DNA from 2 places in the Roseixanthobacter pseudopolyaromaticivorans genome. Region 2 is predicted to be linked to the other one. Evidence: predicted binding sites of a transcription regulator. Region 2 holds the regulator's gene; the other holds the start of a gene.
What was found. The regulator LexA, encoded in region 2, represses DNA repair genes until DNA is damaged. The targets are predictions, from matches to a motif close to TGTTCNNNNTGTGTTCNG.
Positions count from the first base shown of each region.

Region 1 (16,000 bases), 1.9 Mb from region 2:
CTTGATCCCCTTCGAATGGGTCCCCGTCATCGTTCCGTCGCGGCTCTGAGCGAAACCCAGTGCAGAACGTCCGATCGAGGGCGGCGGGGCCCCGCGCTACGCGCGGTCGCCAAGGGGGAGAGGCCATGAACGTCCAAGGATTTCAAGGTTCGGAACTCGGATTTGGCGCCCAGGCACGCATCGAGGAAGCGGTAAGCCTGCTGGCGGACGGTCCCGTGCCCGCCTTCTTCGCCCGCGCCCTGCTCGCCGGCGCCGCGCCGGAGGACGTGGAAACCCTGCTCCCGGAAGCCCTCGCCCAATTGTGCCGCGAGGCCCACGCCCACCTCGCCGGTCGCGTGCCGGGCCATCACGACGTGCGGGTGTTCAATCCGCAATGGGCCGGCGCTCCCGCCATCACGGTGGTCGAGACGGTCAATGACGACATGGCCTTCCTGTTCGATTCCATCGCCGGGGAGCTGGCGGACCAGGGCTATGAGGCCAAGTTCGTCACCCATCCCATCTTCGCGGTCGAACGCGACGGCGAGGGACGGGTGATCGGCGTCGAGACCGACCTCTCCCAGGGCCGCAAGCGCAGCATCCGCGAGAGCCTGATCCACATCCACATCCAGGCGCTGGAAACCACCGAGGGGCGCGAGGCGCTGAAGATCGCGCTCGACAAGACGCTGGCCGACGTGCGCGCCGCCAATGTCGATTTCACGGCCATGCGAGCCGAGGTGCGCCAGGCGGCGGAGGGCTTCCGCCGCAAGTCTCAGCCCTATTCCAAGGACGACCGCAAGGAAGCCGCCGATTTTATCGACTGGCTGGCCAATGACGACTTCATCTTCATCGGCGTGCGGCGCTATGCGCTCGCCGCCGACGGAGGCCTGGAAGTCGCTGAGGAGGGCCTCGGCATCCTGCGCGACCGCGATGTGCACGAGCTGCGCCTCGGCGAGGAAGCGGTGGTGACCACGCCGGAAATCCGCCAGTTCCTGGCCGGCCCGCTGCCGCTCATCGTCACCAAGTCGTCCCTGCGCTCGCGCGTCCACCGCCGCACGTTCCTCGATTATGTGGGCGTGAAGCTGCATGCCGACGATGGCCGCCTGCTCGGCGAATTGCGCATCATCGGCCTCTTCACCTCCACGGCCTATACCGACTCGGTGCGCCAGATCCCCTATCTGCGACGCAAGGTGGAACTGGTGGTGGAGGAGGCCGGGCTCGACCGCGAAAGCCACTCGGGCAAGGCGCTCGGCACGGTTCTGGAGACCTATCCCCGCGACGACCTGTTCCAGATCGACCCGGCGACGCTCCTGGTCTTCGCCCGCGATATCCTCTCGCTCTACGATCGTCCGCGCGTGCGGGTGCTGCCGCGCGTCGATGCGTTCGACCGCTTCGTGTCGGTGCTGGTCTATGTGCCCCGCGAGCGCTTCGACGCGGCGCTGCGGGACAAGGTCGGCGACCGCCTCGCGACCGCCTTCGGCGGCCACGTCTCGGCGGCCTTCCCGTCCTTCCTGTCCGACATTCCGTTGACGCGCGTGCATTACATCATCGGCCGGCGCGAAGGCCGCACGCCCGAGGTGGATCGCGCGGCGCTGGAAGCCGCGGTGGCCGAGGATGTGCTCTCCTGGAGCGATCGCCTGCGCCAGGCGCTGCGCGAGACGCCGAGCGTCGGCGATGCCGGCCTCCTGTTCGAGCGCTACGGCAAGGCGTTCGACGCCGGCTATATCGCCGCCTACGGCATCGACACGGCGGTGGCCGACATCGAGCGCCTGGAACGCCTTTCCCCCGAACGACCGATCGCGCTCGACTTCTATCGCCGGCCCGGCGATCCGGCGAACCGCATCTCCCTGCGCCTGCTCTCCTTCGGCCGCCCGCTGCCACTCTCCGAGCGCGTGCCCATGCTGGAAAACATGGGCCTCAAGGCGATCAACGAACGCACCTATCACATCGAGCCGGTGTGCAGCGCCGACGCCGAGACGCGTCGCTCGTGGCTGCACGAAATGACCCTGGAACGGGTCGACGGCGGCACCATCGAGGTGTCCGGCTCGGCCGCACGGCTGGAAGACCTGCTGACCGCCGTGCTGCGCGGCGAAGCGGAGAACGACGGCTTCAACGCCTTGGTGCTCGATACCGGCCTTGCCTGGCGCGACGTGGCGCTGGCGCGCGCGCTTGCCCGCTATCTGCGGCAGGCCGGCATCCCCTATTCCCAGGACTATCTGTGGACGACACTCGTCAACCACGCGGACGTCGCCGCCCGCATCGTCCAGCTGTTCCACACCTCCTTTGACCCGCGCCTGGATGCGAGCCCGGAAGCCCGCGCGGCCCGCGGCGCGCCGCTGCGCGAGGAGATCGAGACCGCGCTGGCGGACGTCTCCTCGCTGGACGAAGACCGCATCCTGCGCCGCTTCGTCAATCTCGTGGACGCCGCGATCCGCACCACCTTCTATCAGCTGGACGCGGACGGCCGGCCCAAGGGCGCCATCGCGATCAAGTATGACAGCGCCAAGGTGGAAGGGCTGCCCCTGCCCCGGCCCAAGTACGAAGTATTCGTCTATTCCCCGCGGGTGGAAGGCGTGCACCTGCGCTTCGGCCATGTGGCGCGCGGCGGCTTGCGCTGGTCCGACCGGCCGCAGGACTTCCGCACCGAGGTGCTCGGCCTCGTGAAGGCGCAGCAGGTGAAAAATGCGGTGATCGTGCCGGTGGGCGCCAAGGGCGGCTTCGTGCCCAAGCACCTGCCCGTCGGCGGCTCGCGTGACGCCGTGCAGGCCGAGGGCATCGCCGCCTACAAGATCTTCGTCACCGCGCTGCTCGAGATCACCGACAATCTCAAGGGCGGCGAGGTCGTGCATCCCCCTCTGACGGTGCGTGTGGATGGCGACGACCCCTATCTCGTCGTTGCGGCCGACAAGGGCACCGCCACCTTCTCCGACATCGCCAACGGGCTCTCGCAGGAGCACGGCTTCTGGCTCGACGACGCCTTCGCGTCGGGCGGTTCGGTGGGCTACGACCACAAGGCCATGGGCATCACCGCGCGCGGCGCCTGGGAAGCGGTGAAGCGGCACTTCCGCGAGATCGACGTGGACATCCAGACCACGCCGATCACCGTGGTGGGCGTGGGCGACATGTCGGGCGACGTGTTCGGCAACGGCATGCTTCTTTCCACCGCGCTGAAGCTGGTGGCGGCCTTCGACCATCGCCACATCTTCCTCGACCCTGATCCCGATCCCGCGAGCTCCCATGCCGAGCGCCAGCGCCTGTTCAATCTCGCGCGCTCCAGCTGGGCGGATTACGATCCGGCCCTGATCTCCCCGGGCGGCGGCATCTATCCCCGCACCGCCAAGAGCATCGCCTTGTCGGAGCAGGCACGCGCCGTGCTCGGGCTCGACAAGCTGGAGGCGACGCCCACGGAGGTGATGAGCGCCATCCTCAGAGCCAAGGCCGACCTGCTCTGGTTCGGCGGCATCGGCACCTATGTGCGCGCCTCCACGGAAACCGACGCCCAGGCCGGCGACCGAGCCAACGACGCGATCCGCATCGCCGCACGCGAATTGCGGGTCAAGGTGGTGGGCGAAGGCGCCAACCTCGGCATGACCCAGCGCGGCCGCATCGAGGCCGGACGCGCCGGCGTGCGGCTCAATACCGACGCCATCGACAATTCGGCCGGCGTGAACACCTCCGACGTGGAGGTGAACATCAAGATTGCGCTGTCCATCCCGGTGGCCGATGGCCTGCTTTCGCCCCCGGACCGGGCGGCGCTGCTGGGCGAAATGACCAGCGACGTCGGCCTGCTGGTGCTGCGCAACAATTATCTCCAGACCCTCGCCATCTCCCTCGCCGAGCGGCGCGGGGTGGAGGATCTCGCCTTCCAGCAGCGCCTGATGCAGATGCTGGAGCTGCGCGGCGAGTTGGATCGCTCCGTGGAATATCTACCGAGCGACGCGGAGATCCAGGAACGCCGCGCGCGCGGAGAATCCCTGACCCGGCCGGAGCTGGCGGTGCTCCTCGCCTATGCCAAGATCTCGCTTTATTCCGAATTGCTCGCCTCGGACGTGCCGGACGACGCTTATCTCGCGGCTGAGCTGGAACACTACTTCCCGTCCGCCATCGAGCAGCGCTTCCCTAATGCCATCACCGCCCATCGCCTGCGCCGGGAGATCATCGCCACCGGGCTCGCCAATGCCATCATCAACCAGGGCGGACCGGCCTGCATCGCGCGCATCAGCGACCATACCGGCATGGATGCGGCGAGCGTGGTGCGCGCCTATGCAGCGGTGCGCGACAGCTTCGACCTCGGCGCGCTGAACGCCGCGATCGACGCCCTCGACAACAAGATCGACGGCGCCGTGCAATTGCAGCTCTATGCCGAGGTGCAGGACCTCGCGGTGGGTCGCACCGTGTGGTTCCTGCGTAATGTGGACCTTGGCACTGGTCTCGGCGCGGTGGTGGAGCGCTATCACAGCGCCATCACCGATGTCGCCGGCGCGCTCGACACCAGCCTGCCGGAGGTATGGCGCCTGCGCGGCGAGCGGCAGACGGCGGCGCTGGTGGAAAAGCGGGTGCCGGAAGATCTCGCCCGCCGCATCACCCTGCTGCGTGCGCTCGCTGCCGCCTCCGACATCGCTTTGCTCTCGCAGACCACGGGTCGGTCGATCGAGGATGCGGCGGCCACCTTCTTCGCCGCGGGTCGTTATTTCGCGGTGGACGAAATCGCCGGCGCGGCGCGCAACATCACGGCGGCCGATTATTACGACCGCCTCGCGCTCGACCGGGCGCTGGGCCAGATCGAAGCCTTCGTGCGGCAGGTCAGCGCCGGCATCCTGGCCGGCGAGGGCGCGGGCGAAGCGGCCTTGGAGGCGTTCGTCCAGCGCCGCCGCAAGGAGGTCGACCGCACCCGCGCCACGGTGCAGGACATCGTGGCCTCCGGCCTCAGCCTCTCGAAGGTGACGCTGGCCGCCAATCTGCTGGGCGATCTGGTCCGCGCCTGAGCGTCCTGGCCGATCACAAATGAAGAAGGCGGCCCTCGGGCCGCCTTTCTTTTCGCGCCCGTCCCGTGGCGCGCGATGCGTACAGGGTTCGTCGCGTCAGGAATGAACGCTGCGTGCAAGACCGGCAGAAGCAGAATAGGTGCGCACCGGCCGCTCCGCCGGCTTGATGGGGGCGCCACGCGTGGCCGCCGGGGGGGCGGCGATGCCATAGCCGAAGTCCGGCAGGCCGTGACGCGCCAACTCCACTTCCAGGAGCCGCTCTTCGTCCGGGCCCCAGGCCGCCAGTTTTTCCTTGGAGCGGCGCTCGGTGGTCTTGCGGCCGATGGCCGAGCTTTTCACTGTCCGCGGTTTTTGCAATTCCAGGCCCAGATAGGTGGCGAGGCGCTCCATCTCCACTTCCGGCTGCGACAGCAAATCCTCATAGCGCAGGATGTGCGCCTCCGGCCGATCGAGCCAGGCCTTCACGTGCGCACACCAATAGCCGACCTGGCTGAGCTTGCCGTCGGGATCGCGGGCGGAGGGCGCCTTCACATAGTCGGCGAAGCTGGTGTCCGGATCGACGCGATAGGCCGGTTCGTGGCCCTTCAGATCGAAATAGAATTGCGAGCGCAGCACGTCGCGTGGGTTGCGCACGATGTAGACATGCTTGGCATTGGTGTAGAGCGAAGACGCCGCCACCCAGTGCATGTAGGAATGCCAGGGCCTCCGCTCCCTCAGCTTCTCGCCGAAATAGGCGTCGTGGCTCTTGATGACCACCGGCATATGCATGAGGCGGGCGAAGAAATCGCCATCGAGATGCATCCATTCCCGCGCCACGGGAAAGCGCGCGCGGATTTCGTCGATAAGAAAATGCGTGCCCGAGCGGCGGTGCGACTGGACCACGATCAGCGGGCGCATGCCCTTGTCGTCCCAATTGCCGATCCGGCCGAGGAAGCTGCGCTCGTGATAGGGAAAGGCGCCAGCCTGGAGATAGCGCCAGCGCAGGATCGCCCAGGCCCGCTCCATCTTTTGCGCAACAGTCGTTCCCATCGTGCGTCCCCCGCAGGCTGCACCCGCCCCCGGGCACACGCCGGCCGGGCGATATCGAAGGTTGCCGCTCACACGTCCCCGTGTTCAACGACGTGAATGGATGAATGCGGGCTCATCCTAGCGTAAAGTGGAGGAGGTATGGGAGGGGCCCAGCCTCCAAATTACAAAACTTTCTCGTGGTGCCGCTTCAGCTGGATGTCGTGAAAGGCGCGCGAAGGACCGCTCGGGGGATGCGCAGGCGAACGTGCCCTTACGGAATTTTGCGAGACCTGCAAACGTGGGAGTCGAGATTATGAAAGCCCGTGTCAGGACCTCTCTGCTGGCGCTTTTGCCGGTGCTGGCCGCCCTCGCCTCAGGCCCGGTGATGGCCGCTCAAAACGGGGATGCCACCCGCGCCGGCGCCAAGGCGAAGACCGAAAAAATCGCGCAAGCGGAGCCCGCGCCGCTGAACCCGCGCTGGGTGCCGCCCAAATGGGAAATCAAGGGCTTGGTGGTCTGGGTCTTCACGCCCGGTCATTTCGAGCGCGATTGAGGCGCAGGTCCGTTCAGGGCTCGAAGCCGGGCGGCGCCAGTTCGAAGCCGGCGAAATCGAACGCCGGCGCGACGGTGCATCCCACCAGGGTCCAGGCGCCGAGGCTTTCCGCCGCCTGCCAATGGCCCGGAGGCACAACGCCCTGCGGCCGTTCTCCAGAGGCGAGATCTGCCCCGAGGTGCAGATGACGCACCGGCCCGCCGGACGGAGCGATGCTCAGCATCAGGGGCGCGCCTGCGTGCCAGTGCCACACCTCGCTCGCGTCCACCCGGTGCCAATGGGAGCGTTCGCCCTGCGCCAGCAGGAAATAGATGGCGGTTGAAGCGCCGCGCCCGCCATCCGGCGCGGTTTCCCGGAAGGTTTCGCGGAAATGGCCGCCCTCCGGATGGGGCTCAAGCCCCAGCAGCGCAATCACCTCTTGCGCCGAAAGGCCGGCCATGCCGCCGCTCATCCCCGAAACACGTTCTTTCGGGCGCGCAACTCGGTGAACACCGCGGAGGGGTCGGATTCGCCGAGGCCGAGGCGCTCGGCCATGGCCGGGTCGTCCGCCCGCAGGAACGGATTGGTCAGCTTCTCGTCGCCCAACAGCGCGGGAATGGTGGGCCGGCCATCCCTGCGGGCCGCTTCCGCCTCCGCGACGCGGCCGAGGAGCGCACCATTCTCCGGGTCCACAGAAAGCGCGAACTTGCCGTTGGCGACGGTATATTCGTGGCCGCAATAGACCGCCAGATCGTCCGGCAGGGTGCGCAGGCGCACCAGCGAATGCCACAACACAGGCGGGTCGCATTCGATCGGCCGGCCGCAGCCCATGACGAACAGCGTGTCGCCGGCGAACAGCAGCCGCTGGCCCTCGAACAGATAGACGATATGGCCGGCGGTGTGGCCCGGCGTTTCCATCACCCGGCTGATGAACGAGCCGACCGCCACCGGGTCGCCATCCACCACTTCCACGTCGATGCCGGGAATCCCGGCGGCCTCGCGCTTCGGGCCCACGACAGTGGCGCCGTATTGGCCCTTCAGGGCCATCACCCCGTCCACATGGTCCGCGTGGTGGTGCGTGACGAGGATGTGCGTGAGATGCCAACCCTCACGATCCAGCGCTTCGATAATCGGGGTCGCCTCGGGCGCGTCGATCACTGCCGTCGCCTCGGTGGCGGGATCGTGCAGCAACACCGCGTAATTGTCGCTGAGGCAGGGAATGATCCGGATTTCGACCGACATGGGTGGCGCCCTCCCTGCGAGGATTGTCCTGCGCGCGCCGATACGGCGTACGCATGTCCGCTTTTGAGTATCACGCCCGTCGCGCAGGGCAAGCCGGCCGGATGGTCGCAGCGCTTCGGCACCGTGCGACCATGCTATAAGGGCGGATCGCGAAAGGGGCGCCATGTATCTCGACGTCGTGGATCTGCGCAGTTTCTATGCCCAGCCCCTGGGCGTCGTCACGCGCCGGCTGGTGAGCCGCGCGGTGCGCGCCCGCTTTAATAATGTGCAGGGCCTCTCGGTGCTCGGCATCGGTTATGCGACGCCCTATCTGGGCGTGTTCCGGGGCGAGGCGGAACGATGCATCGCCATCATGCCCGCCGCCCAGGGCGTGGTGCGCTGGCCCTCCGCCGCGCCGACCCTCGCCGCGCTTGCCGACGAAACCGCCCTGCCCCTGCCCAATGCCTCGGTGGACCGGGTGGTGGCGGTGCATCTGCTGGAGATGACCCCGGACGCGGCCGACATGCTGCGCGAGGTCTGGCGCGTGCTGGCGCCGGGCGGGCGGCTGCTGGCGGTGGTGCCCAACAGGCGCGGGGTCTGGGCGCGGCTCGACACCACGCCGTTCGGCAACGGCCGCCCGTTCTCGCGCGGGCAAGTCGTGCGGCTGCTGCGCGAAGCGCTGTTCACCCCTTCGGGCTGGGATGAGGCGCTGTATTTTCCGCCGGTCTCCAACAATTGGCTGCTGCGCACGGCCGTCGCCTGGGAGCGGGTCGGCGCACGACTCTCGCTGCCGTTCGCCGGCGTCCACGTGGTGGAGGCGACAAAGCAGCTCTATCGCCCGACGCCCGTGAAACGCGCCGCGCTGGTGCCGGTGCTGGAACCGGTCTTCGGCCAGGGGGTGCCGGCGGGACGCGCGATCCTCAATCGTTCCGGCTCAGCAGGAATACTGCCTGCTCGCCCAGCAGGTTCCACACCCACCACGGCATGTTGAAGCGCACCGGGTGGCCGGAGGAATCCAGCGCCACCGCCTTTTCCATGCGGGCGTCCAGCACCTCCACGAGGGCCACGAAGTCGCGGATGGTGCAGAAGTGGATATTTGGCGTGTCGTACCAGGAATAGGGCATGTTGTCGGTAATCGGCATGCGCCCGTAGATCAAAAGGTCGAAGCGCGAGCGCCAATGCCCGAAATTCGGGAACGAGACGATGGCGCGCCGGCCGATGCGCAGCATCTGCTCCATCACCCAGCGCGGGCGACGGGTGGCCTGGAGGGTCTGGGAGAGGATGACGTAGTCGAATGCGTCGTCGGGATAATGGGCGAGATCCACGTCCGCATCGCCCTGCACCACCGAAAGGCCGCGCGCCACGCCGGCATTCACCCCTTCGCGGGACAGCTCGATGCCCCGCGCATCGCAGCCGCGCGTCGTGGCGAGCAGATCCAGCAGCGCCCCGTCCCCGGAGCCGACATCCAGCACCCGCGAGTGGGGCGCCACCATGTCGGCGATCACCATCAGATCGACGCGCACGGAGGAGAAGCGCACGGTGGCCTCGTCCGAACTCAATTCCCTCACGGCCATAGCGTCCTCACCGGCTGCGCGCGGCCGGCAGGCCGGCGGCCTTCGCGGCGCTGTCGAGGAAGCCGTGGGCGATGGCAAACAGTTCCGGCTCGTGCAGCAGGAAGGCGTCATGGCCCTTGTCGCTGTCGATCTCGGTGAACGACACGCTCGCGCCCGAGGCGTTCAGCGCATGCACGATCGCCCGGCTATCCTCGGTGGGGAATAGCCAGTCGGACGTGAATGACGCCACGCAGAACCTCGTCTTGGAGCCGCGGAACGCATTGGCGAGCACGCCGTCGTAATCCGCGGCGAGGTCGAAATAATCCATGGCCCGCGTGACATAGAGATAGGAATTGGGATCGAACCGCTGGACGAATGATTCCCCCTGGTGGCGCAGATAGCTTTCCACCTGGAAATCGGCATCGAAGCCAAACGTGGGCAGCGCCCGGTTCTGCAGCCGGCGGCCGAATTTACGATGCAGCGCCTGGTCCGACATATAAGTGATGTGCGCCGCCATGCGCGCCACCGCGAGGCCGCGATGGGGCGTGTGGCCCTGCTTGAGATAATGGCCACCCTGCCATTCCGGATCGGCCATCACCGCCTGCCGGCCGACCTCGTGGAAGGCGATGTTCTGCGCCGAATGGCGCGCAGCGGTGGCGATGGGCAATGCCGCGAACACGCGCTCGGGATAGCTCGCCGCCCATTGCAGCACCTGCATGCCGCCCATGGAGCCGCCGGCGACGCAGAACAGGCGCTCGATGCCGAGATGGTCCAGCAGCATGGCCTGGGCGTTCACCATGTCGCGAATGGTCACCACCGGCAGGTCGAGGCCGTAGGGCTGGCCGGTGGCCGGATTCAGCGAGGCCGGGCCGGTGGTGCCCATGCAGCCGCCGAGCACATTCGCGCAGATGACATAGAAACGCTCAGTGTCGATCGGCTTGCCCGGCCCCACCAAAGTCTCCCACCAGCCGGGCTTGCCGGTGACGGGATTGGCATTGGCGGCGTGCTGGTCGCCGGTCAGGGCATGGCACACCAGAACCGCATTGGAGCGCGCGGCATTGGGTTCGCCATAGGTCTGGTAGGCGATCTGCACGTGATCGAGCGCGACCCCGGCATCCAGGCGCAGCGGGCGCTCGGGCCCGAACCGCACCACCGGGGAATGGGGCTGGTCGGCTTCGCGCCGGGCAAGGGCGTCTTCCGCTTCTGTGGTCGGAGCCGTTGGTTCGGCCAGATTTTCCATTCCGCCTAGAAGCGACGCCCCCATGCCCGTGTCAAGCGCACGCACGCAGGCGTGAAGGCGCGCGAGCGCCGAGGCTTGCGTGGCGGCGGTTTCGCGGCGCTCTCAGCGGCCGTTCTGGCAAAGCGGATCCATGTCGGGGCAGCCGAGCGCGTTACGGCCGGGATTAACCGAGGGATTGGGCTCCGGCGGCACGGTGCTGACGCCCTGCGGCGCGCCGCGCGGCACGATGGCCCCGGTGGCGGGCGCGGAACGCACGCTGCCGGTCGAATCGTAGACGGCGCCGGGTTGGGTGGCTTGCGGGCTCGGCCGAACGTCGAGCGGTGCATTGGTCGTCTGTGCGGCGGCCGGGGCCATGCCCCCCGCCAGCACCAGGCCGAAGGCCAGGATGACGGCGAATCTCGACTGAGCACTGCGCATGTTTCCCTCCCACGTCCGGCGCGGAGGACCGCACCGCCTGTCCGAAGCCATAACACGGGCGAGCGCGCGGCGGTTCCTACTTACCCGTGAACAAAAGACGCTTTCGCGGCCTATGCCGATTCGGACTGCATTTCGTCCGCCTTTGTTCCGTCCGGAGCGCGCCGCCGTCCCGCTGCGGGACAGGGACCAAAAAGAGAACATCGAGCCCACCGGCCCGGTGAGCGATTCGCTCAGCCTTTGTTCCGCCCATGTTCCCGTGCGGGCTAGCATCCTGGCCTTCCTGCCCCGATATGATACAGAGCCCCGGACGAGGGGCTTCCCACAATTGCCCTTCCTGAGATTGCGGACGCCGCGCGCTGATGGACGATGTGACAAAGCTGGCCGTCTTGCCGCGCTCGATCCGGGCGCGGGGCGTGACCGCGGTGCTCGGGCCGACCAATACCGGAAAGACCCATCTCGCCATCGAGCGCATGCTCGGCCATGAAAGCGGGCTCATCGGCCTGCCGCTGCGCCTTCTGGCGCGCGAGGTCTACCAGCGCATCGTTGAGCGGGTCGGGCCGGAACAGGTCGCGCTCGTTACCGGCGAGGAAAAGATCAAGCCGCCCCATCCGCGCTATTGGGTGGCCACCATCGAAGCGATGCCGCGCGATCTCGATGTCGCGTTCGTCGCCATCGACGAAATCCAGATCGCCTGCGACCTGGACCGCGGCCACGTCTTCACCAACCGCGTTCTCAACCGGCGCGGGCGGTTCGAAACCCTGCTGCTCGGCTCGGCCACCATGCGGCCGCTGGTGGAAAAGCTGCTGCCCGGTGTGACCGTGTCGGTCCGGCCGCGCCTGTCCACTTTGTCGTTTGCCGGCGAAAAGAAAATCACCCGCCTGCCGCCACGCTCGGCCATCGTCGCCTTCTCGGCCGAGGAGGTCTATGCCATCGCCGAACTGATCCGCCGCCAGCGGGGCGGGGCGGCGGTGGTGATGGGTGCGCTTTCTCCGCGCACCCGCAACGCCCAGGTGGAGCTCTACCAAAGCGGCGAGGTGGATTATCTGGTGGCGACCGACGCCATCGGCATGGGGCTCAATCTCGACGTGGACCATGTGGCCTTCGCCTCGGACCGCAAGTTCGACGGCTGGCAGTTCCGCCGCCTGAACCCGGCGGAGATGGCCCAGATCGCCGGCCGCGCCGGCCGCGCCACGCGCGACGGCACCTTCGGCACCACCGGGCGCTGCGCCCCTTTCGAGCCGGAATTGGTGGAACGGCTGGAAAGTCATGTTTTTGACACGGCAAAAGTGTTGCAATGGCGCAACGCGGTGCCGGATTTCACCTCCCTCAAATCCTTGATGGAGAGCCTCTCGGTACCGCCTCGCGAGGAGGGTTTGACCCGCGCGCCGACGGCGGATGACGTGGAGGTGCTCGAAATCATGAGCCGCGACGCGGACGTAGCGGCACGCGCCACCAACGCTGCCGCCATCGCGCGGCTCTGGGACGCATGCCAGGTGCCGGACTATCGCAAGATCTCTCCCGGCGCCCATGCGGAGCTGGTTTCGACCATTTTCGGCCATGTCGGAGATGGTGGAAGACTCCCCGATGAATGGTTCGCACGTCAAATCGCCTTGACCGATCGCGCGGAAGGAGACATCGACACGCTGTCGAGACGGATTGCGCAGGTGCGGACACTCACCTTCGTTGCCAACCGCCCCGACTGGCTCACGGATCCGGAGCACTGGCAAGGCGTCACAAGAGGGGTCGAAGACAAGCTTTCCGACGCATTGCACGAGCGGCTGGCGCAGCGGTTCGTGGATCGAAGGACAAGCGTGCTCATGCGACGCCTGCGAGAGAATACGATGCTCGAGACTGAGATCAGCAAGACCGGCGATGTTAAAGTGGAGGGCCATGTGATCGGCCACCTCCAGGGATTCCAGTTCGCACCCGATCCGGCCGCCGGCGGAGAGGAAGCGAAGGCGTTGCGGGCTGCCGCCCAGAAAGCGCTGGCGGGAGAGATCGAGGCGCGCGCCACCCGCGTGGGCCAGGCGGTGGACGAAGCCTTCGTGCTGACCGCCGACGGCACCATCCGCTGGACCGGCGAGCCGATCGCCAAGCTGATTCCCGGCGACGAGGTTCTGAAGCCGCGCTTCAAGATCATTTCCGACGAGCATCTCACCGGTCCGGCCCGCGAACAGGTGGAAGCCCGCCTCACGCTGTGGCTGAAGGCCCATGTGGAAAAGCTGCTCGGCCCGCTGCTGAAGCTGGGCGAGGCCGAGGACATCACCGGCATCGGGCGCGGCATCGCCTTCCAGATCGTGGAAGCGCTTGGCGTGCTGGAGCGCAGCCGCGTCGCCGAGGAGATGAAGACCCTCGACCAGGCCGCCCGCGCCACGCTGCGCGGCTATGGCGTGCGCTTCGGTGCCCATCACATCTATTTGCCCGGCCTGCTTAAGCCTGCGCCCCGCGCGCTGGCGGCGGAACTGTTCGCGCTCAAGCATGGCGGCCTCGCCCAGAAGGGGCTGGACGAGCTGCCCCATCTTGCCGCCTCCGGACGCACCTCGATCCCGGTGGATCACGAGATCCACAAGAGCCTGTATCGCGCTGTCGGCTTCCGCGTCTGCGGCGAACGGGCCGTGCGCGTGGACATTCTCGAGCGCCTCGCCGATCTGATTCGCCCGGCATTGGCGTGGCGTCCGAATTCCCCCGGCCCCAAGCCGGCCGGTGCCGTCGATGGGCGCGGCTTCACCGTCACCGTCGGCATGACCTCGCTGGCCGGTTGCTCGGGCGAGGATTTCGCCTCTATCTTGCGTTCGCTCGGCTATCGCATGGAGAAGCGCGAAGCGCCGCCGGCCGAGGCTGAAGCGCCGGTCGCCGCCGCACCGGCCCAGGAGCTGGCCCCGGCACCGGAAGGCGCCATCGAGGCCGACCTGCTGTTCGGCCCCGACGACGGAGCCCCCGCCGGCGAGGCTGAAGGCGCTGAAACGGCCGATGCGCCGGTAGACGTGATCGCCGAGGGTGTCGAGGCTGCGCCGTCCGAAGCCGAAGCGATCGAGGTCGAAGCCGCGGAGGTGGCCGAGGTCGAGACCGTCGACGCCGAGGCAAGTCCGGCCCTGGAACCGGAAGCGGAACTCGTGGAGGCGCTCGCCAGCAGCGAGCTTCCGGCCAACGAGGATGCCGCGACCGGCGCCGAAGCTTCTGTCGAGATCACCAGCGAAGCCATGGAAGCGGCGGTTGCCGAAGTCACCGGCGAGCCTGCGCTCATTGAAGTGTGGCGGCCCGGCCGCCCGCCCGGCGCCCCGCGCCGCGAGCGGCCCCAGCACGGCGCACGTGAAGGGCATGGGCAGCGGGAAGGCCAACGCGAAGGCCAGCGCTCCGGCGGCGAACGCCGCGAAGGTGAGCGTCGGGAAGGCCGTCCGCCCAATCGCAGGTTCGATCGTCCCCGCGAGGGCGGCACGGACGTGACCGCCACCGCGCCCGGCGCCGAGAATGCTGTCGGCGAGCCGCGCACCGAGCGCCAGGGCGAGCGGCAGGGTCAGCGCCCGCCGCGCAACGACCGTCCATTCCGCGGTCCGCCGCGCGAAGGCGATGCCCCGCGCGGGCCGCGCCCGGAACGCGTGCAGGTTCATTCCGACCGCCGCCGCGAGAAGCCCGCCGATCCTGACAGCCCGTTCGCCGCGCTTGCCGCCTTGAAGGCGCGCATGGAGGCGGACAAGAAAGGCGGCTGAGTGGCCAAGGACGATTATCGCGACGAGGACGCGCCGCACGGGAATTTCCCCGAAGCCGGCGCGCCCCAGCGCCAGCGGCTTGACCGCTGGCTATGGAACGCAAGGGTGGTGCGCGCGCGCAGCGACGCGGCCGGCCTCATCCGCTCCGGCCATGTGCGTGTCGATAGCGCCCGCGTGCTGAGCGCGGGCTATTCGGTGCGCGAAGGGCAAGTGGTGACCGTCGCCCTCGATCACGGCGTGCGGGTGCTGCGCGTCCGTGCCTTTATTGATCGGCGCGGGGATGCTACATCCGCAAGTGAGCTTTTTGACGAAATAACATCCTGACACAGTAAAAAGCGTGTGTGCGGCGTTCGCTTCGCTTGCGCGCCGCGCCGGGCTGGAGTAGTCCGGCGCGCGAAAGGGATAAGCCATGACCTATGTCGTCACCGAGAACTGCATCCGCTGCAAGTACATGGATTGCGTCTCCGTGTGCCCGGTGGACTGCTTCTACGAGGGCGAAAACATGCTCGTGATCCACCCCGACGAATGCATCGACTGCGGGGTGTGCGAGCCGGAATGCCCGGCCGAGGCGATCAAGCCCGATACCGAGCCGGGCCTTGAGAAATGGCTGTCGCTGAATGCCGACTACGCCAAGAGCTGGCCCAACATCACCTTGAAGCGCGACGCCCCGCCGGACGCCAAGGAATGGGACGGCAAGCCGGGCAAGGAAGAGCTGTTCTCCCCCGAGCCCGGCCAGGGCGACTGAGCCGTTTCGCGCGGACCGGCGCTTCGTGAAGCCGCCTGCCGCGCCTCAGGGCCAAGTTTTTAACGGCTCATATTGCGACAAGGCGAGTGCGCCCTGCGCATCGAGATAGGCGCGGCCGAACGGCGTCGCGCGCAGCGCGTCCACATCCTGATAGATCATGCCACCCAAAGGCGGCTGCGCGCCGGCCGTTCGGCAAGGCACGGCGAGGGAGACATCTTGCCCGACCGCATAGGCCGCGCCGCGCTCCACCGCCTGAACCCGCCCGTGCACCTGGCAGGCGCCATATGCCGATGAAGGCGGCGTCACCGCGCGAACCGCAATGACGATGACACTGGCCGCTTCCTTGCGCGCCTGCTCGTAATAGTGTGGCGCCAGCAGCGCCTGGGCCGGCAGGGCAAGCCCCAGCAGCACAGCCGCAGCGATCGCCAAAGCCGCGCAAAGACCCACGCTGCCGTGCCGGTTCCGCTTAACCCACGCCATGCCCCGTCCTCCCTTTTGCGTGGTCTTCGCCACCAACCTCATGCTAGCCGCCCCGCGCGACCACGGCATGGCGCATGACCGTCGGCCCTGGAGGGAATCTCCCCGCCCCTCCGGCCGCACATTGCCCAAGGCGAAG
Region 1 is NZ_CM195539.1:3,974,300-3,990,299, forward strand. Features, by position in the region: gene V5F68_RS18705 (NAD-glutamate dehydrogenase) at 126-4,961, shown strand; gene V5F68_RS18710 (sulfotransferase domain-containing protein) at 5,058-5,990, opposite strand; gene V5F68_RS18715 (hypothetical protein) at 6,283-6,522, shown strand; gene V5F68_RS18720 (cupin domain-containing protein) at 6,536-6,961, opposite strand; gene gloB (hydroxyacylglutathione hydrolase) at 6,970-7,743, opposite strand; gene V5F68_RS18730 (class I SAM-dependent methyltransferase) at 7,907-8,713, shown strand; gene metW (methionine biosynthesis protein MetW) at 8,643-9,296, opposite strand; gene metX (homoserine O-acetyltransferase MetX) at 9,304-10,515, opposite strand; gene V5F68_RS18745 (hypothetical protein) at 10,618-10,932, opposite strand; gene V5F68_RS18750 (helicase-related protein) at 11,292-14,639, shown strand; gene V5F68_RS18755 (S4 domain-containing protein) at 14,640-14,963, shown strand; gene fdxA (ferredoxin FdxA) at 15,049-15,384, shown strand; gene V5F68_RS18765 (hypothetical protein) at 15,430-15,864, opposite strand.
Region 1: the regulator LexA is predicted to act here: its motif matches at 11,115-11,132, upstream of V5F68_RS18750 (helicase-related protein).

Region 2 (16,000 bases):
GACCGGTTATCAGAGGGCGCGCAACACGGCAAACAGCACCGCCTGCGCCGTTGCGGCGCGGGGTGCCCCTCCCTATGATGCGCGGCTTCTGCGTCGGGGCCGCGCCCCTCCTCAAACCAGACTGAGCAATGGTACTTCAGACTCTCCGTAAAGGCGCCTCCGGCTTTATCGCCAAGGCCTTCCTTCTTCTGCTCACCGTCAGCTTTCTCGTTTGGGGCATCGCAGACGTGTTTCGGGGCCAAAGCGCCCGCGCGGTCGCCAAGGTCGGCGATACCGAGATTTCGGCCGACGCGTTCCGCCAGCAGTATCTGGACCAGGTGCAGCAGATTGGCCGCCGCACCGGGCGCCCGTTCACGCCCGAACAGGCACGCGCGTTCGGCCTGGACCGCCAGATCCTGAACCAGATGGTGGCCGAGGCGACCCTCGACGATACCGCCAAGGCCCTGGGTCTTGCGATCTCGGACGAAGAGGTGGCGCGCGCCGTGCGCGCCAATCCGGCCCTGCGCCGGCCCGGCGCGACCGAATTCGATCCCGCTTATTTCCAACAGCTTCTGCGCGCCAACAATCTCACCGAGCCGCGCTTCCTCGCGGCCGAGAAGCAGCGGATGCTGCGCCAGCAGATCGCCTCCGCGCTCGGCGGCGATCTCGTGGCGCCCGCGGTTCTGCTGGACGCCGCGCATCGCTATGAAAGCGAGCAGCGCGCGGTCGCCTATATGTCGGTCGGCCCGACCACCGCCGGCCCGGTGCCCATGCCCACCGACGAGCAGCTCCAGGCGTTCTTCAACACCCACAAGATCACGTTCCGCGCGCCGGAGTATCGCAAGATCACGGTGCTGGCCCTCACCCCTGCCACCCTTGCGCCCTGGGTGCAGGTGGCGGATGCGGACGTGAAGGCGGCCTATGACCGCAACACCGGCCGCTTCGGCAGCCCGGAGCGTCGCGCGGTCCAGCAGATCGTGTTCTCCAACGCCGACGAGGCGCAGCAGGCCGCGGACAAGATCAAGGCCGGAGAAACCTTCGAGCAGATCGCCGCCGCGCGCGGCCTTAGCCCGAAGGACATCGACCTCGGCACCGTCGTCCGGTCCGATCTCATCGACCCGAAGATTGCCGAAGCCGCGTTCTCGCTGCCGCTCGATGGCACCAGCGCGCCCATTCCCGGTGCGTTCGGCTCGGCGCTGGTGCATGTCACCAAGATCGAACCGGGCCAGACACAGCCGTTCGAACAGGTGCAGGACGCTTTGCGCAAGGAACTTGCGCTCGATCGCGCGCGCCGCGAATTGCTCGACAAGCACGATTCCATCGAAGACGAGCGCGGCTCTGGAGCGACCCTCGCCGAGATCGCGCAGAAGCTCGGCCTCCATACCGAAACCATCGACGCGGTGGATCGCTCCGGCCGCGATCCCACGGGCGCGGAGATTCGCGACGTTCCGGGCAGCGCGGAGGTCGTCGCTGGTGCCTTCGCTTCGCGGCCCGGTGTCGAGACCGAGCCGGTGCAATTGCCGCAGAACGGCGGCTATGTCTGGTACGACGTCAATGAAGTGACGCCGGCGCGGGAGCGTCCGTTCGACGAAGTGCGCGATCAGGTGCTCGCCCGCTGGACCGAGGACGAAACCGTCAAAGCGGTGGATGCCAAGGCGAAGCAATTGCTGGCCTACCTTCAAAGCGGCAAGCCGCTGGTCGATGTCGCCACCGGCGCCGGGCTTGAATTGAAAACTGCACAGAACCTGCAAAGAGGCCGCGCCGCCTCGGATTTCTCGGCTGACGCCGTCGCCAAGATCTTCGATGTGCCGTTGAACGGCTTCGGCCTCGCCTCCGGGACCGTGCCGGCCGAGCGGATCGTGTTCCAGGTGACGGGCATCACGGTGCCGCAGGTGACGCCGGCGGAGCAGCAAGCCGCCGCCCGCATCGGCCAGCAGATCGAAACCGACCTGCTGCTGCAATATCTCGCCCAGCTGCGCAGCCAGATTGGCGTCTCGGTGAACGAACGCCTGCTTCAGCAGGCGATCGGCGGCGGCACGAATTGATCGCGACCATGATGAACGCTCCCACGGATTTCGATGCCTTCGCCCAGCGCTATGCGCGCGGCGAGGCGCAGGTGGTGACCACCACCCTGATCGCGGACCTCGAGACGCCGGTCTCCGCCTTCCTCAAGATCGCGGGCGAAAAGCCCAATGCGTTCCTGCTGGAATCGGTGGAGGGCGGCCAGACGCGCGGCCGCTATTCCATGATCGGCCTCGATCCCGACGTGATCTGGCGGGCCAATGGCGACAAGGCGGAAATCAACCGTTCCGCCCTGAGTGACACGCGCGCCTTCCAGCCCTGCGCCGAGCCGCCTTTGATGTCCCTGCGCAGCCTGCTCGCCGAATCGGCCATCGATCTGCCGGCCGGGGCCCCGCCCATGGCGGCGGGCGTTTTCGGCTATCTCGGCTACGACATGGTGCGCCAGATGGAGCGCCTCGCGCCGGCCAAGCCCGATCCCATCGGCGTGCCGGAAGCTTTGCTCATCCGGCCGACGCTGATGGTGGTGTTCGATGCGGTGAAGGACGAACTCACCGCCGTGACGCCGGTGCGCCCGCAGGAGGGCGTGTCCGCCCGCGCGGCGTTCGAGGCGGCGCTCGCCCGGCTCGACAGCGTGGTGGCAGGGCTCGACCGGCCCATGGCCCACCCGGCGCCGGAGCCGTTTCACACCCATGTGGAGCCCGTTTCCAACACCACCGAGGCGGAATTCTGCGCCATGGTGGAGAAGGCGAAGGATTACATCCGCGCCGGCGACATCTTCCAGGTGGTGCTCTCCCAGCGGTTCGAAAGCCCGTTCGCCCTGCCCCCGTTCGCGCTCTACCGAGCGTTGCGGCGGGTCAATCCCGCACCGTTCCTGGTGTATCTGAACTTCGAGGGCTTTTCCGTCGTCTGCTCCAGCCCGGAAATCCTGGTGCGGCTGCGCGACGGCAAGGTCACCATCCGCCCCATCGCCGGCACCCGCAAGCGGGGTGCGACTCATGTCGAGGACGAGGCACTCGCACAGGAATTGCTCGCTGATCCCAAGGAGCGGGCGGAGCATCTCATGCTGCTGGACCTCGGCCGTAACGATGCCGGCAGGGTCTCGCAGATCGGCACGGTAGAGGTCACCGACAGCTTCTTCATCGAGCGCTACAGCCAGGTGATGCACATCGTCTCCAACGTCGAGGGGAAGGTGGACCCGCGCTTCGACGCGCTCGACGCGCTCGCGGCGGGCTTTCCCGCCGGCACGGTCTCCGGTGCGCCCAAGGTGCGGGCCATGGAAATCATCGACGAGCTGGAGAAGGACAAGCGCGGCATCTATGCCGGCGCCATCGGCTATTTCAGCGCCAATGGCGAGATGGACACCTGCATCGTGCTGCGCACAGCCGTGGTGAAGGACGGGCGCATGTATGTGCAGGCCGGCGCCGGGCTGGTGTATGATTCCGTGCCGCTGAGCGAGCACCAGGAATGCATCAACAAGGCCAAGGCCCTGTTCCGCGCCGGCGAGGAAGCGGTGCGTTTCGCCGCCCATGCCAAGAGGGGCCAGTGACCATGGCGCGGCTGGCGTGCATCCACGAGCGATGGCGTGAGGCTTGACCCTTCCGTCACCCCCGCGCTTTAACTCAGGGGCAGCTCCCAAATCTTCCGCGAGGAGCGCGCCTGCCCGGATCCGCCGGGCCTGGAGCCACGATGACCGCCGTTACGCTGATCGATAATTACGACAGCTTCACCTACAACCTCGTCCATTATCTCGGCGAGCTGGGCGCAAATGTCACCGTTCACCGCAACGATGCGCTGAGCGTCGAGGACGTGCTGGCTGAAAAGCCGGACGCCATCGTCATATCGCCCGGCCCGTGCACGCCAACGGAAGCCGGCATCTGCTGCGATCTCATCGCCCGGGCGAGCACCGAAGTGCCGCTGTTCGGCGTGTGCCTCGGCCATCAAGCGATCGGCCAGGTGTTCGGCGGCGACGTGGTGCGCGCGCCGATTCCCATGCACGGGAAGATGTCGCAGATCCATCATGAGGGCCGCTCGGTGTTCCGCGGCCTGAACCATTCCTTCCTCGCGACCCGCTATCATTCCCTGATCGTCGAGCAGAACACCTTGCCCGACGCGCTGGAGGTGACGGCGCGCACCGAGGATGGCCTCATCATGGGGCTCGCCCACCGCACGCTGCCCGTGCACGGGGTGCAATTCCATCCCGAGAGCATCGCCTCGGAAAATGGCCACGCCCTGCTGCGCAATTTCCTTGAAATCGCCCGCGCCTTCAACGCGAGCCGGCAGGGGCGGAGCTGACGCCATGGAACAGTTCCGTCCCCTGCTCGGCAAGGTCGCGACCGGCGCGGCGCTGACGCGCGAGGAATCCGCCTACGTCTTCGACAAGATGATGTCGGGCGATGCCACGCCCTCACAGATGGGCGCGCTGCTCATGGGCCTGCGTGTGCGCGGCGAGACCGTGGAGGAAATCGCCGGCGCCGTCAGCGTCATGCGGGCCAAGATGCTGCCCGTGGAAGCGCCGGACGAGGCGGTGGATGTGGTGGGTACCGGGGGCGATGCCTCCGGCTCCTACAATATTTCCACCTGCGCCGCCTTTATCGTAGCGGGCGCGGGCGTGCCGGTGGCCAAGCACGGCAACCGTGCGCTCTCCTCCAAGTCGGGGGCCGCGGATGTGCTGGCGGCGCTGGGCGTGCGGCTGGACCTTATGCCCGAGGGCATCTCGCGCTGCATCGCCGAGGCCGGCATCGGCTTCATGTTCGCGCCCTCTCACCATCCGGCCATGAAGCATGTGGGGCCGACGCGGGTGGAAATGGGCACCCGCACCATCTTCAACCTGCTCGGCCCGCTCTCCAATCCGGCCGGCGTGAAGCGGCAGATGGTCGGCGTCTACGCCAAATCCTGGATCGTGCCGCTCGCCGAGGTGCTGCGCACACTCGGATCGCAGCGCGCCTGGGTGGTGAACGGCTCCGACGGTTTGGACGAGATCACCTTGTCCGGCGTGACCCACGTGGCTTCCCTGGACGAGGATCGCATCCACACGTTCGAGATCGCGCCCGAGGATGTGGGTCTGCGGTGCGTCGCGCCCGAGGCCTTGAAGGGCGGCGATGCCGCTCACAATGCCATCGCCCTGCGCGCGGTGCTGGATGGTGAACCCGGCGCCTATCGCGACGTGGCCGTGATGAATGCGGCGGCCGCTCTGCTCATCGCCGGCCGCGCCGCGGATCTCACGGAGGGGGTCGCCATGGCGCAGACCTCCCTCGACACCGGCTCGGCGCGCGCCCGGCTGGAACAGCTTGTGATGGTTTCCGAAAAAGTCGCGCCTCCGGTGAAGTCATGAGCGATATCCTCACCCGCATCGAAGCCTATAAGCGCGAAGAGATCGCCGCCGCCAAGGCCGCACGTCCGCTCGCCGAGGTGGAAGCGGACGCCCGCGCGGCGAGCCCGGTGCGCCCCTTCGCCGGCGCCCTGCGCGCGGCCTTGGATGCCGGACGCACCGCTTTGATCGCCGAGATCAAGAAGGCCAGCCCCTCCAAGGGCCTGATCCGCGCCGACTTTGATCCTCCCGCGCTCGCCCGTGCCTATGAGGCGGGCGGGGCCGCATGCCTCTCCGTCCTCACCGACACGCCCTCGTTCCAAGGCGCGCCGCAATTCCTGATCCAGGCGCGCGCGGCGGTTTCCCTGCCGGTGCTGCGGAAGGATTTCATGTACGACACCTATCAGGTGGCGGAAGCGCGGGCCTGGGGCGCCGATTGCATCCTGATCATCATGGCCGGCGTCGATGACGCGTTGGCCCGCGACCTGCTGGACGCGGCGACCGCCTATGGCATGGACGCCATCGTGGAAGTCCATGACGCAGAAGAGCTGGATCGCGCGCTTGCCCTGCCCTGCACGCTGGTCGGCATCAACAACCGCAATCTGCGGACCTTCGAGACCACGCTGGACACCAGCGCACTCCTCGCCCCACGGGTGCCGAAGGACCGCATCTGCATCGGCGAAAGCGGCATCTTCACCTCGCAGGACGTGGCGCGCCTCGCCGGCATCGGCATCGGCACAATCCTCGTCGGCGAGAGCCTCATGCGGCAAAGCGATGTCGCATCCGCGACGCGTACGCTTCTTGCCGCCTGACAGGTGAACCGCTGTAAAGAGCGTGGCGACCATCCCGCTCGGCTGCTGGCTGCGCAAAGGCACCTCTGCCATAGTGCCGCGCGTTCCGGGATCGCGAATCTTCCGGGCATGGATTTTCGGGAGGGGACAATGCGTAAGGTGCCCTTGATGGTGGCGGTGCTGTCCGTTTTGGCATCGCCTGTTTTAGCCGCCGACGTGACCGGCACGTGGCTGACGCCCACTGACCAGGGCGTGGTGGAAATCGTGCCCTGTGGCGGATCCGTGTGCGGCCGCCTCGTCTCCTCGGACGACATCAAGACCAATCCCGGCCTCACCGATTCCAAGAATTCCAATGCCAGCCTGCGCGGGCGAACCCTTAAGGGCCTGCTGATCCTCCAGGGCTTCACCGGCAGCGGTGGCAACTGGTCCGGCGGACAGATCTACAATCCCGACGACGGCAAGACCTATAGCGCCTCGCTGAGCCTTGCCGGCGACAACACGCTGAAGGTGCGCGGTTGCGTCGTGGTGCCATTCTGCGAGACCCAGACCTGGACGCGGGCGAAATAGCCACATGGCGCAGCTGACCCATCTCGATGCCTCGGGCGCGGCCCATATGGTCGACGTCTCGCAAAAGGCGGTGACCACGCGCGAGGCCCTGGCGGAGGGGCGGGTCGTGATGGCGGCGCCGACGCTGGAGCTGATCCTCTCGGGCAATGCCAAGAAGGGCGACGTGCTCGGCGTCGCCCGGATCGCCGGCATCATGGCGTCCAAGCGCACCCACGAGCTTATTCCACTTTGCCATCCGCTGATGATTTCCAAGGTGGAAGTTGAAATCGAGCCCGATGCGACCCTCCCCGGCCTCGTCGTGCGCGCCCGCGTCAAGACCAGCGGCCAGACCGGGGTGGAGATGGAGGCGCTTACGGCGGTTTCCCTCGCCTGCCTGACCATCTATGACATGGCCAAGGCCGCTGATCGCGGCATGCGCATCGAGGGGATTCGCCTGCTGGAGAAAGCGGGCGGACGCTCCGGCGAATGGCGCGCCGACGACGCCTAAGGCGCCCGAGCCAGAAATAGAATTCGGAGCAGGCGACATGGCATTGATGCCGGTGGAAGAGGCCCTCGCGCTCGTGGTGGCCGGCGTCGTGCCCCTGTCTGCGCAGTCCGTGCCAGTCGCCGAGGCGACGGGCCGCGTGCTCGCCGCCGATCTGTGGGCCCGCCGAAGCCAACCGGCGGCCGACATGTCCGCCATGGACGGATATGCGGTGGCGGCTTCAGACATCGCGCATGTTCCCGCAACCTTGCGGGTGATCGGGGAATCCGCCGCCGGGCGCCCGTTTCCCGGAGCGATTGCGACCGGCGAAGCGGTTCGCATCTTCACCGGCGCCCTGCTGCCCGCGGGCGCGGACACGGTGGTGATCCAAGAGAATGTGGAGCGGGACGGTGACTTTCTCACCACCACCGCACCCACCGCGCCTTTGCGCAACGTGCGCAAGGCCGGGTTCGATTTTCCCGCCGACAGCCTGATCCTGCCCGCCGGGCGACGCCTGAGCGACCGCGACGTGATGCTGGCGGCCGCAGCGGACCATCCCGTTCTGCGCGTCCATGCGCGCCCCAAGGTGGGCATCCTGCAAACCGGGGATGAACTGGTTCGTCCGGGCCAAGGCAGCGGCGCCCTCTCCGAGGTCGTCGTTTCAAATGTCTACGGCGTCGCCGCCCTCGCCCGTGCACACGGTGCCGAAGCCGTAGATCTGGGGCTCGTCGGCGATTCGCTGGAGGCCACCCGCGCCGCCATCCGCTCGGCCGCCGAATCGGGAATAGACGTGCTGGTCACCTCCGGCGGGGCATCTGTTGGCGAGCATGACCTGATCGTGCCGGCCCTGCGGAGCGAGGGCGTGACGCTCACCGTCCATCGGATCGCGCTGCGGCCCGGAAAGCCGCTGATGTTCGGTGCGCGCGAGGGCATGCGCGTGCTTGGCCTGCCGGGCAATCCGGTTTCCGCCTATGTCGGCGCCGTGCTGTTCCTGATTCCCCTGTTGAATGCGCTCCAGGGTGCCGCCCATGGCCAGCCTTTGCGCGCGGCGCGTCTTGGCTGCCCGGTGAAGGCCAACGATTCCCGCGTCGATTATATGCGCGCGACCCTGTCGTTCGCGCCCGACGGAGCATTGGTTGCAAACCCGCTGCCGATCCAGGACAGCGCCATGCTGACCACCCTTGCCACGGCCGATTGCCTGTTGATCCGCCCCGCCTTTGCGCCGGCCGGCGCGATCGGGGACCCCTGCCAGATCCTGCAATTGCCCTCCTGAAATACCGTTAACGCGATGTTCACCCTTGCAGAACACAAAAGGAACAGCTAATGCTTGTTCATGATTTGTTTCGGTTTTGGTGATCTCCTGCGGGTCATCGCTGCCGAACCGGAAGCGGGATGGGGACGGGTGAGACCATGCTGACGCGCAAGCAATACGATCTGTTGCGTTTCATCCATGAACGCCTGAAGGAAACCGGCGTCCCGCCCTCCTTCGACGAGATGAAGGAAGCCCTCGACCTTCGCTCCAAGTCGGGCATTCATCGGCTGATCACGGCCCTGGAAGAGCGCGGCTTCATCCGCCGTCTTCCCAATCGCGCTCGGGCGCTGGAAGTGGTTCGCCTGCCGGACAGCGCCGCCCCCGGCCTCGCCGCGAGCCGCGCCGCATCCTCAGGCGGGCGCGGCTTTTCCCCCAGTGTGATCGAAGGCAGCCTCGGCCGCGTACGCCCGCCGGTGGAGGACGAGGAGAGTTCGCCCACCGTGACCGTGCCGGTCATGGGCCGCATCGCCGCCGGCTCTCCCATTTCCGCAATCCAAACCCGCAGCCACACCTTGAACGTGCCGCCGGAAATGCTGGGCACGGGCGAGCACTTCGCGTTGGAAGTGCGCGGCGACAGCATGATCGAGGCCGGCATTCTGGACGGCGACACCGTGCTGATACGCAAATGCGACAGCGCCGAGACGGGCGACATCATCGTCGCCCTGGTGGATGACGAGGAAGCCACATTGAAGCGCCTGCGCAAGAAAGGCGCTTCCATCGCGCTGGAAGCGGCAAATCCCGCCTATGAGACCCGGATTTTCGGACCTGACCGCGTGCGGGTGCAGGGCCGGCTGGTCGGGCTGATGCGCCGCTATTGAGGGCGGGCAGCCCTGCCGATTTCGATCGTCAGCGCGCGGCGTCGTCCTGCATCTGTCCGGCAGCGCCCGGTCCCTCCTCGCCCTCGGCGGCCACCGGAGGCAAAGGCGGCATCCACGGGCGTTGCTGACGGGGAGAGCGCGCCGGAACGATGCGCCATCCCGCCGGGGACGACGGTACGTCTGGGGCCCTGAACAGCGCAAGCGTGCCGGTATGGGCCATGTCGGCAGGTGTAATCACCTTCGCCGGGCATTTCCTGGGAGCGGGGTGTGGGGTCACGACGAGCGCCGCGTTGAGGCAATCCGCCTCCAGCCCCTCCGGCCGGCGTGAGACGGCGAGGATGCCGCCGGGCGTCGTTGCCGTGCAGCCCAGCGGGTCGCAGCGAAAGGCATTCTCCAACCCCTCGGATTGCGCCGTGCGCGTATCGCTCTCGCGGCTGAGCCATTGCTCTGCCACCATCCGGTTCGAGCTGGCCCCGAGGATCGAGAGCTTGCCGTCGCCGCCACGCACCGCCACCGTGCGCCCGTTCGGTGCGATAAGAATGTCCGGCCGTGGCGCCGCGCCACCGAGCGCGAGAGCCACCAGCGCCGGGAAGACGGCGATTGCCGCAAGCCGCCCGCGCAGCAAGCACAGGCACAGCAGGGCAAGGCTCGCCGCGAGAACCGAGGGCGGGTTGAACCAGTCGGTCCGCAGGCCCGCACCCGGCAGTGCGGCCACCTTGTCCGAAACCCCCACCATGATGTCGAGGCCGAGCCCCATGACCGGCCATGCTAACGAATCCAGGCCGAACGGCAGCAGCAGCACCCCGAGCAGGCCGAACGGCATCACCAGGAAGCTCACGGCCGGCATGGCCGCGAGATTCGAAAGCAGGCCATAGGCTCCGATGCGCTGGAAATGCAGGGCTCCGTAAGGCGCGGTGGCAAGACCGGCGACAAGGGAGGTCATCGCAAGGCCGCCCACGAACAGCGCCGCTTTGAGCGCGACATGCGCGACGCGACCCTCGGCCGTCCATCCGAGGCGCAACGGCCGCAGCCGCTCGAACGCGGCCACCAGAGCGAGCGTGGCGGCAAACGACATCTGCATGCCGGGGTCGAGCACTGAAATCGGCGCCGCCGCGAGCACCAGCACCGCCGCCACCGCGACGCTGCGCAAAGTCAGTGCGGCGCGTCCGACGATCACGCCCAACAACACTAGGCCCAGCATGAGGAACGAGCGCTGCGCGGCGACATCGTTGCCCGACAGGACGAGATAAAGCGCGCTGCCGATCAGCGCGCAGAGCGCAGCCAGGGATTTAACCGGCGCGCCGAGCGCCAAGGGCGGGAACAGCGCCAGCAGCCCGCGCACCAGCGCGAACAGCGTTCCAGCCACCAGCGCCATGTGCAGCCCCGAGATCGACAGCACGTGGGTGAGGCCGGACAGGCGCATGCTCTCCTCCACCGCCGGCGCGATGGAGGAACGATCGCCCGTCACGAGCGCCACGGCAATATCGGCGGCGGTGCCGCTCAACACCAGGCGGATGCGCGCGGCGAGCGCGACCCGCACCGTGTGGACCAGCGAGGCAACGCGCACCGAGAGCGGCGGGGCCTGCGCGAGGTTTGTCGTCTTTGGCGGGCCGAGGGCAAAGCCCACCGCATCGATCCCCGCGAACCAGGGCGCGCGCCCAAAATCGTGAGCGCCGACCATCGCCGGCCCAAGCGGGGGCAGAAGGCGCGCGGAAACTGCGATGCCGGTGCCCACCGTCGGTGCCGAACCGCGCGGCAGCGAAAGGCGCACCCGCTCGGGCTTGAAATCCAGCCCCTTGGCCTGCGCCGTCTCGACGCGCAGGAGGATGCGGTCAGCGCTCGCCCGCTTCTCGAGGTGCTCCACAAATCCGGTCAGCCGCACGCTGCCCGCCGGCGGGATCAGGATCGGCCGCGTGATACGGGCGGTCTGGAGACATGCCAGGGTGAAGCCGCAGGCAAGAGCCGTCGCGCCCGCGAGCACGGCGAAGGAAAACACGTGCGCCCGCGCCGCCAGCGTCGCGGCCAGCAGCGCCGCCGTCAGCAGGAGGCCGGCGAGGAGGGAGGGCTCCTGATCGGCGCCGAAATACAGCAGGATGCCGGCGGCGAACAGCACCGGCAGCCACAACACCAGCCGCCCCGCCTCCGCCTCGGCGCGGATGTCTGCGGCAAGACCCGCCAGCAGGCGTTCCCGCAGATCGCCCAGAGCACCGAACGGACGCGGACGCGGCAGAGCCTGCGCCGCGCCCCAGACAGCAGCGCGCGCGCCGCGCATCTCCGTGCGCGGCGGGTCCTCCTCGCCAGTGTTTGATGTGCCCGCCATGCCCCCGCGTTCCCCAACGCGCGCGCCTATGCTACACGGGCGCCGCCCGCGCGCCATATGCCGGCGGTGCACACAGCATCCCGGCGGCACGCCCGCCCCGCTCCAGACCCCTTTTCGGCGGACCTTCATGTCAGAGATCGTTACGCGCTTTGCTCCTTCTCCCACGGGCTTCCTGCACATCGGCGGCGCCCGCACCGCCCTGTTCAACTGGCTCTATGCCCGCGCCAAGGGCGGCAAGATGCTGCTGCGCATCGAGGATACGGACCGCCAGCGCTCCACGAAGGAAGCCATCGACGCGATCCTCGACGGCCTGACCTGGCTCGGCATCGAATGGGACGGAGACACGGTCTATCAGTTCGCCCGCGTCGCGCGGCACCAGGAAGCGGTGGCGCAGATGGTGGCGCTGGGAAATGCCTATCCCTGCTATGCCACGGCGGAAGAGCTGGAGGAGATGCGCGAGACCGCCCGCAAGGAGGGCCGCCCGCCGCGCTATGACGGCCGCTGGCGCGATCGCGACCCCTCCGAGGCGCCGAAGGATCGCAAGCCGGTGATCCGCTTGCGCGCGCCGCAGGATGGCGAGACCGTAATCCACGATCTGGTGCAGGGCACCGTCACCTTCCCCAACAAGGACCTGGACGATCTCGTCCTGCTGCGCTCCGACGGCACCCCCACCTACATGCTGGCCGTGGTGGTGGACGACCATGACATGGGCGTCACCCACATCATCCGCGGCGACGACCACCTGACCAATGCCGCGCGGCAGACTCAGATCTATCGCGCGCTCGGCTGGCCGGTGCCCGAAATGGCCCATATTCCCCTCATCCACGGGCCGGACGGCGCCAAGCTGTCCAAGCGGCACGGCGCGCTCGGGGTCGATGCCTACCGGGCCATGGGGTACCTGCCGGCGGCATTGCGCAATTATCTGGTGCGCCTCGGCTGGAGCCATGGCGACCAGGAGATGTTCTCCACCGCGGAAATGATCGCTTTGTTCGATCTCGACCATGTGGGCCGCTCGGCCGCGCGGTTCGATTTCCAGAAGCTGGAAAACATCAACGGGCATTACATCCGCGCGAGCACGGACGATGAATTGTTCGATGCGGTCATGGCCCTCATCCCCTATCTGCCGGATGGCGCGGAGCGGCTGGCCAAGATGACGCCGGAGCACAAGGCGCAGCTGCGCGCCGCCATGCCCGGCCTGAAGGAGCGGGCGAAGACGCTGGTGGAATTGCTGGACAATGCCGGCTTCATCTTCGCCGAACGCCCCCTGCCGCTGGAAGAGAAGGCAAGCGCCCTGCTCACGGGGGAGGCGCGCGCCCATCTTGGTGCACTCCTGCCGGCGCTTGCCGCTGCCGAGTGGACCGTGCCGGCGACGGAAGCGGTGGTGCGCGCTTATGCGGAGACGGCCGGCGTCAAGCTCGGGGCGGTCGCCCAGCCGCTGCGGGCCGCCCTGACCGGGCGCACCACCTCGCCGCCCATTTTCGACGTTCTCTCGGTGCTCGGGCGCGAAGAAAGCCTCGCCCGGCTCAAGGAGCAGGCCGCGTGATCGGCCCGTTCCCGCGCAAATCGCCGGTGGAGGAGCCGCAGGCTGGCCCGTGCGAGGTGCATCTGGACCTCCAGGGGCTGAAATGCCCCCTACCCGCCTTGCGCACCCGCAAGGCGCTGGCGACCCTCGCGCCGGGAACCCTGCTGATCGTGACCTGCACCGACCCGATGTCGGTCATCGACATTCCCCATATCGCCCAGCAGACGGGCGATATGTTCGAAGGGCGCACGGTGGAAGCCGGGGTGCTCGAATTCCGCCTGCGCAAGGCGAAGTGACCGGGGCGAAGTGACCGGGGAAGGCGGCAGCGCCACCGCTCACGCCGCCCGCAGCGCGGTTTCCACCAGGCGCACCCAATAGGACGCCCCGAACGGGATCGCCGCATCGGCGAAATCATAGGCCGGATGGTGCAGGCCGGCGCTCGGCCCGTTGCCCACGAAAATATAGGCGCCGGGCCGTGCTTCCAGCATATAGGCGAAATCCTCGGCCGCCATGAGCGGCGGGGCGGCGCCATTAACCTGCGGCGCGCCGGCGACCTCTTCCGCCACCTTTTGCGCGAAGGCGGCCTGGGCCGGATGGTTCATGGTGACGGGATAACCCTCGACGAACCGCACCTTGGCCTCGGCGCCGAACGCCCCGGCGATGCCTTCCGCAATCTGTTGCACCCGCTCGCGCAATTGCAGGCGCACGGCGGGCGAGAGGCTGCGCAAAGTGCCCGTGAGCTGCGCGCTCGGCGGCAGAACATTGTCCGCATCGCCGGCGTGGAACATGGCGATGGACACCACGCCCGAATCCAACGGGTCCAAATTGCGCGCGACCACCTGCTGCAAGGCGGTGACGATGGAGGCGCCGGTCAGCACCACGTCCACCCCCTCATGGGGCTTTGCGGCGTGGGACCCCTTGCCCTCGATGGTGATCTCGACATGGTCGGCGGAGGCCATGATGGCCCCCTCGCGGATGCCGAAGCAGCCCACCGGCAGGCCCGGCAGATTGTGCATGCCGTAAACCTCGTCGATGCCGAACCGCTCCATCAGCCCGTCCTGCACCATCGCGCGGCCGCCTGCTCCGCCTTCTTCCGCGGGCTGGAACACCATGATGGCGGTGCCGGCAAAGTTGCGCGTTTCAGCCAAGTGCCGGGCGGCGCCCAGCAGCATGGCGGTGTGCCCGTCGTGGCCGCAGGCGTGCATCTTTCCCGGCGTCTTGGACGCATAGACGGCGCCGGTGCGCTCCAGAATCGGCAAGGCATCCATATCCGCCCGCAGCGCGATGGTGCGCCCCGCCCCGCCATTGCCGCGGATCACGCCCACAACGCCGGTGCGGCCGATCCCCGTGACCACCTCATCGCAGCCGAACGCCTGCAATTGCTCGGCCACGAACGCCGAGGTCACGGGCAAATCGTATTGCAGCTCCGGTGTTTCATGGAGTTTCTGGCGCCAGGCGGTGATTTCGTCCGCCGCTTCGGCGAGACGGTTGATGACGGGCATGAAGAGCCTCCCTCTCGGCCGGATGGTGCGCGCGGGCGCGGGATGCGGTCAATACCGCAACGCGGTAATAGGGCGCCCGAGCACCGCCGCGCACAGGCAGTTTCCCTTAGCCACCTTGACCCTGCGGCCCGCGCGGCCTAACACCCATGCCCAGTGAGCCCGTAGCTCAGCCGGTAGAGCACGTGACTTTTAATCATGGGGTCTCGGGTTCGAATCCCGACGGGCTCACCACCATCACAATTTAACGGTTCCGCATCGCCAGTTCGGCACGACCGTCGTTCTAGACGACGTGGAGTTCGAGCCGGTCGCGGCCGCCGTTCTTGGCGCGATAGAGCGCCTCGTCGGCGTGGCGCATGAAATCCGCAACGGTGAGATCCGCAGCATTGCCGGCGGAGCATACGCCGATGCTCGCGGTGACGGACTTCAGATAGGGATGGATTTCGGTCCACGGCTCATGGGCCATGGAGGCACGGATGCGCCGGCCGACGGTGACCGCGCCCTCCTGTGTGGAATTCGGCAGCAGCACCGCGAATTCCTCCCCGCCGAAACGCGCTGCAAGATCGATCGATTGGCGTACCGCGCCCTGGACGATCAAGGCGGTACGGCGCAGGCAATTGTCGCCGACCACGTGGCCGAAGCGATCGTTCACCGACTTGAAATGATCGATGTCGACGAGCAGCAGCGAAATCGCCGCGCGCTCGCGGCAACAGCGGTGCCAGGCTTCCTCGAGCGCGGCGTCGAATCGCCGGCGGTTCGGCAGCCCGGTGAGCCCATCGGTGGCCGCCATCGCGGAGAGGTCGGCCAGGGCGCGCTTGAGCACCGTGATGTCGGAATGCGTGAAATAGCCGATGCCACTGGCGGTGCGCCGCGCGATGACCCGGCGCCAGCGTCCACCCGGAAGCTCCACCTCGAACGGCGCACCGGCGAAACGAATATTGTCGAGCACGGCCACCTCAACGGCCCGGCCCACCGTGCCCGCCTTAACCCAGGCGCGCTTCACGATGTCGATCAGCGTCAGCCCGACGACCGATTCGTCCGGCGCGATGTCATAGAGCGCCCGGAACTCGCTGTTGATGGCGATGATCTTGTCGTTCTGGTCCAGCACCATCGCGCCGTCGGCGATATAATCCAGCAGATCGATGGGAAATTCGTTCCAGGCCACCGGCTCCGGCGGCCGGCCTGTCTCGTCGGCGAGGTCGTGCCAGATTCGAATGCGGCTGCCGTCCGGCGTCTGGAGAGATGCCACGCGCAGGCGGCGGCCATTGTGCGTAAAGACGAAGGGGCGCGATTGATTGCGATGACGATCCACGCCCTCGTCAATATAGCGCTCTATGTTCGGCATCTCGTCCGCCGGTAATCTGCCGGCATAGAATCGACGCAGGTTTTCCCGATAGGGT
Region 2 is NZ_CM195539.1:2,082,908-2,098,907, forward strand. Features, by position in the region: gene V5F68_RS10025 (peptidylprolyl isomerase) at 129-2,024, shown strand; gene trpE (anthranilate synthase component I) at 2,036-3,547, shown strand; gene V5F68_RS10035 (anthranilate synthase component II) at 3,688-4,293, shown strand; gene trpD (anthranilate phosphoribosyltransferase) at 4,298-5,332, shown strand; gene trpC (indole-3-glycerol phosphate synthase TrpC) at 5,329-6,120, shown strand; gene V5F68_RS10050 (DUF2147 domain-containing protein) at 6,250-6,666, shown strand; gene moaC (cyclic pyranopterin monophosphate synthase MoaC) at 6,671-7,153, shown strand; gene V5F68_RS10060 (molybdopterin molybdotransferase MoeA) at 7,191-8,402, shown strand; gene lexA (transcriptional repressor LexA) at 8,540-9,259, shown strand; gene V5F68_RS10070 (ComEC/Rec2 family competence protein) at 9,288-11,579, opposite strand; gene gltX (glutamate--tRNA ligase) at 11,707-13,122, shown strand; gene V5F68_RS10080 (sulfurtransferase TusA family protein) at 13,119-13,397, shown strand; gene V5F68_RS10085 (M20 aminoacylase family protein) at 13,437-14,603, opposite strand; tRNA gene V5F68_RS10090 (tRNA-Lys) at 14,759-14,834, shown strand; gene V5F68_RS10095 (sensor domain-containing diguanylate cyclase) at 14,884-16,000, opposite strand, start outside.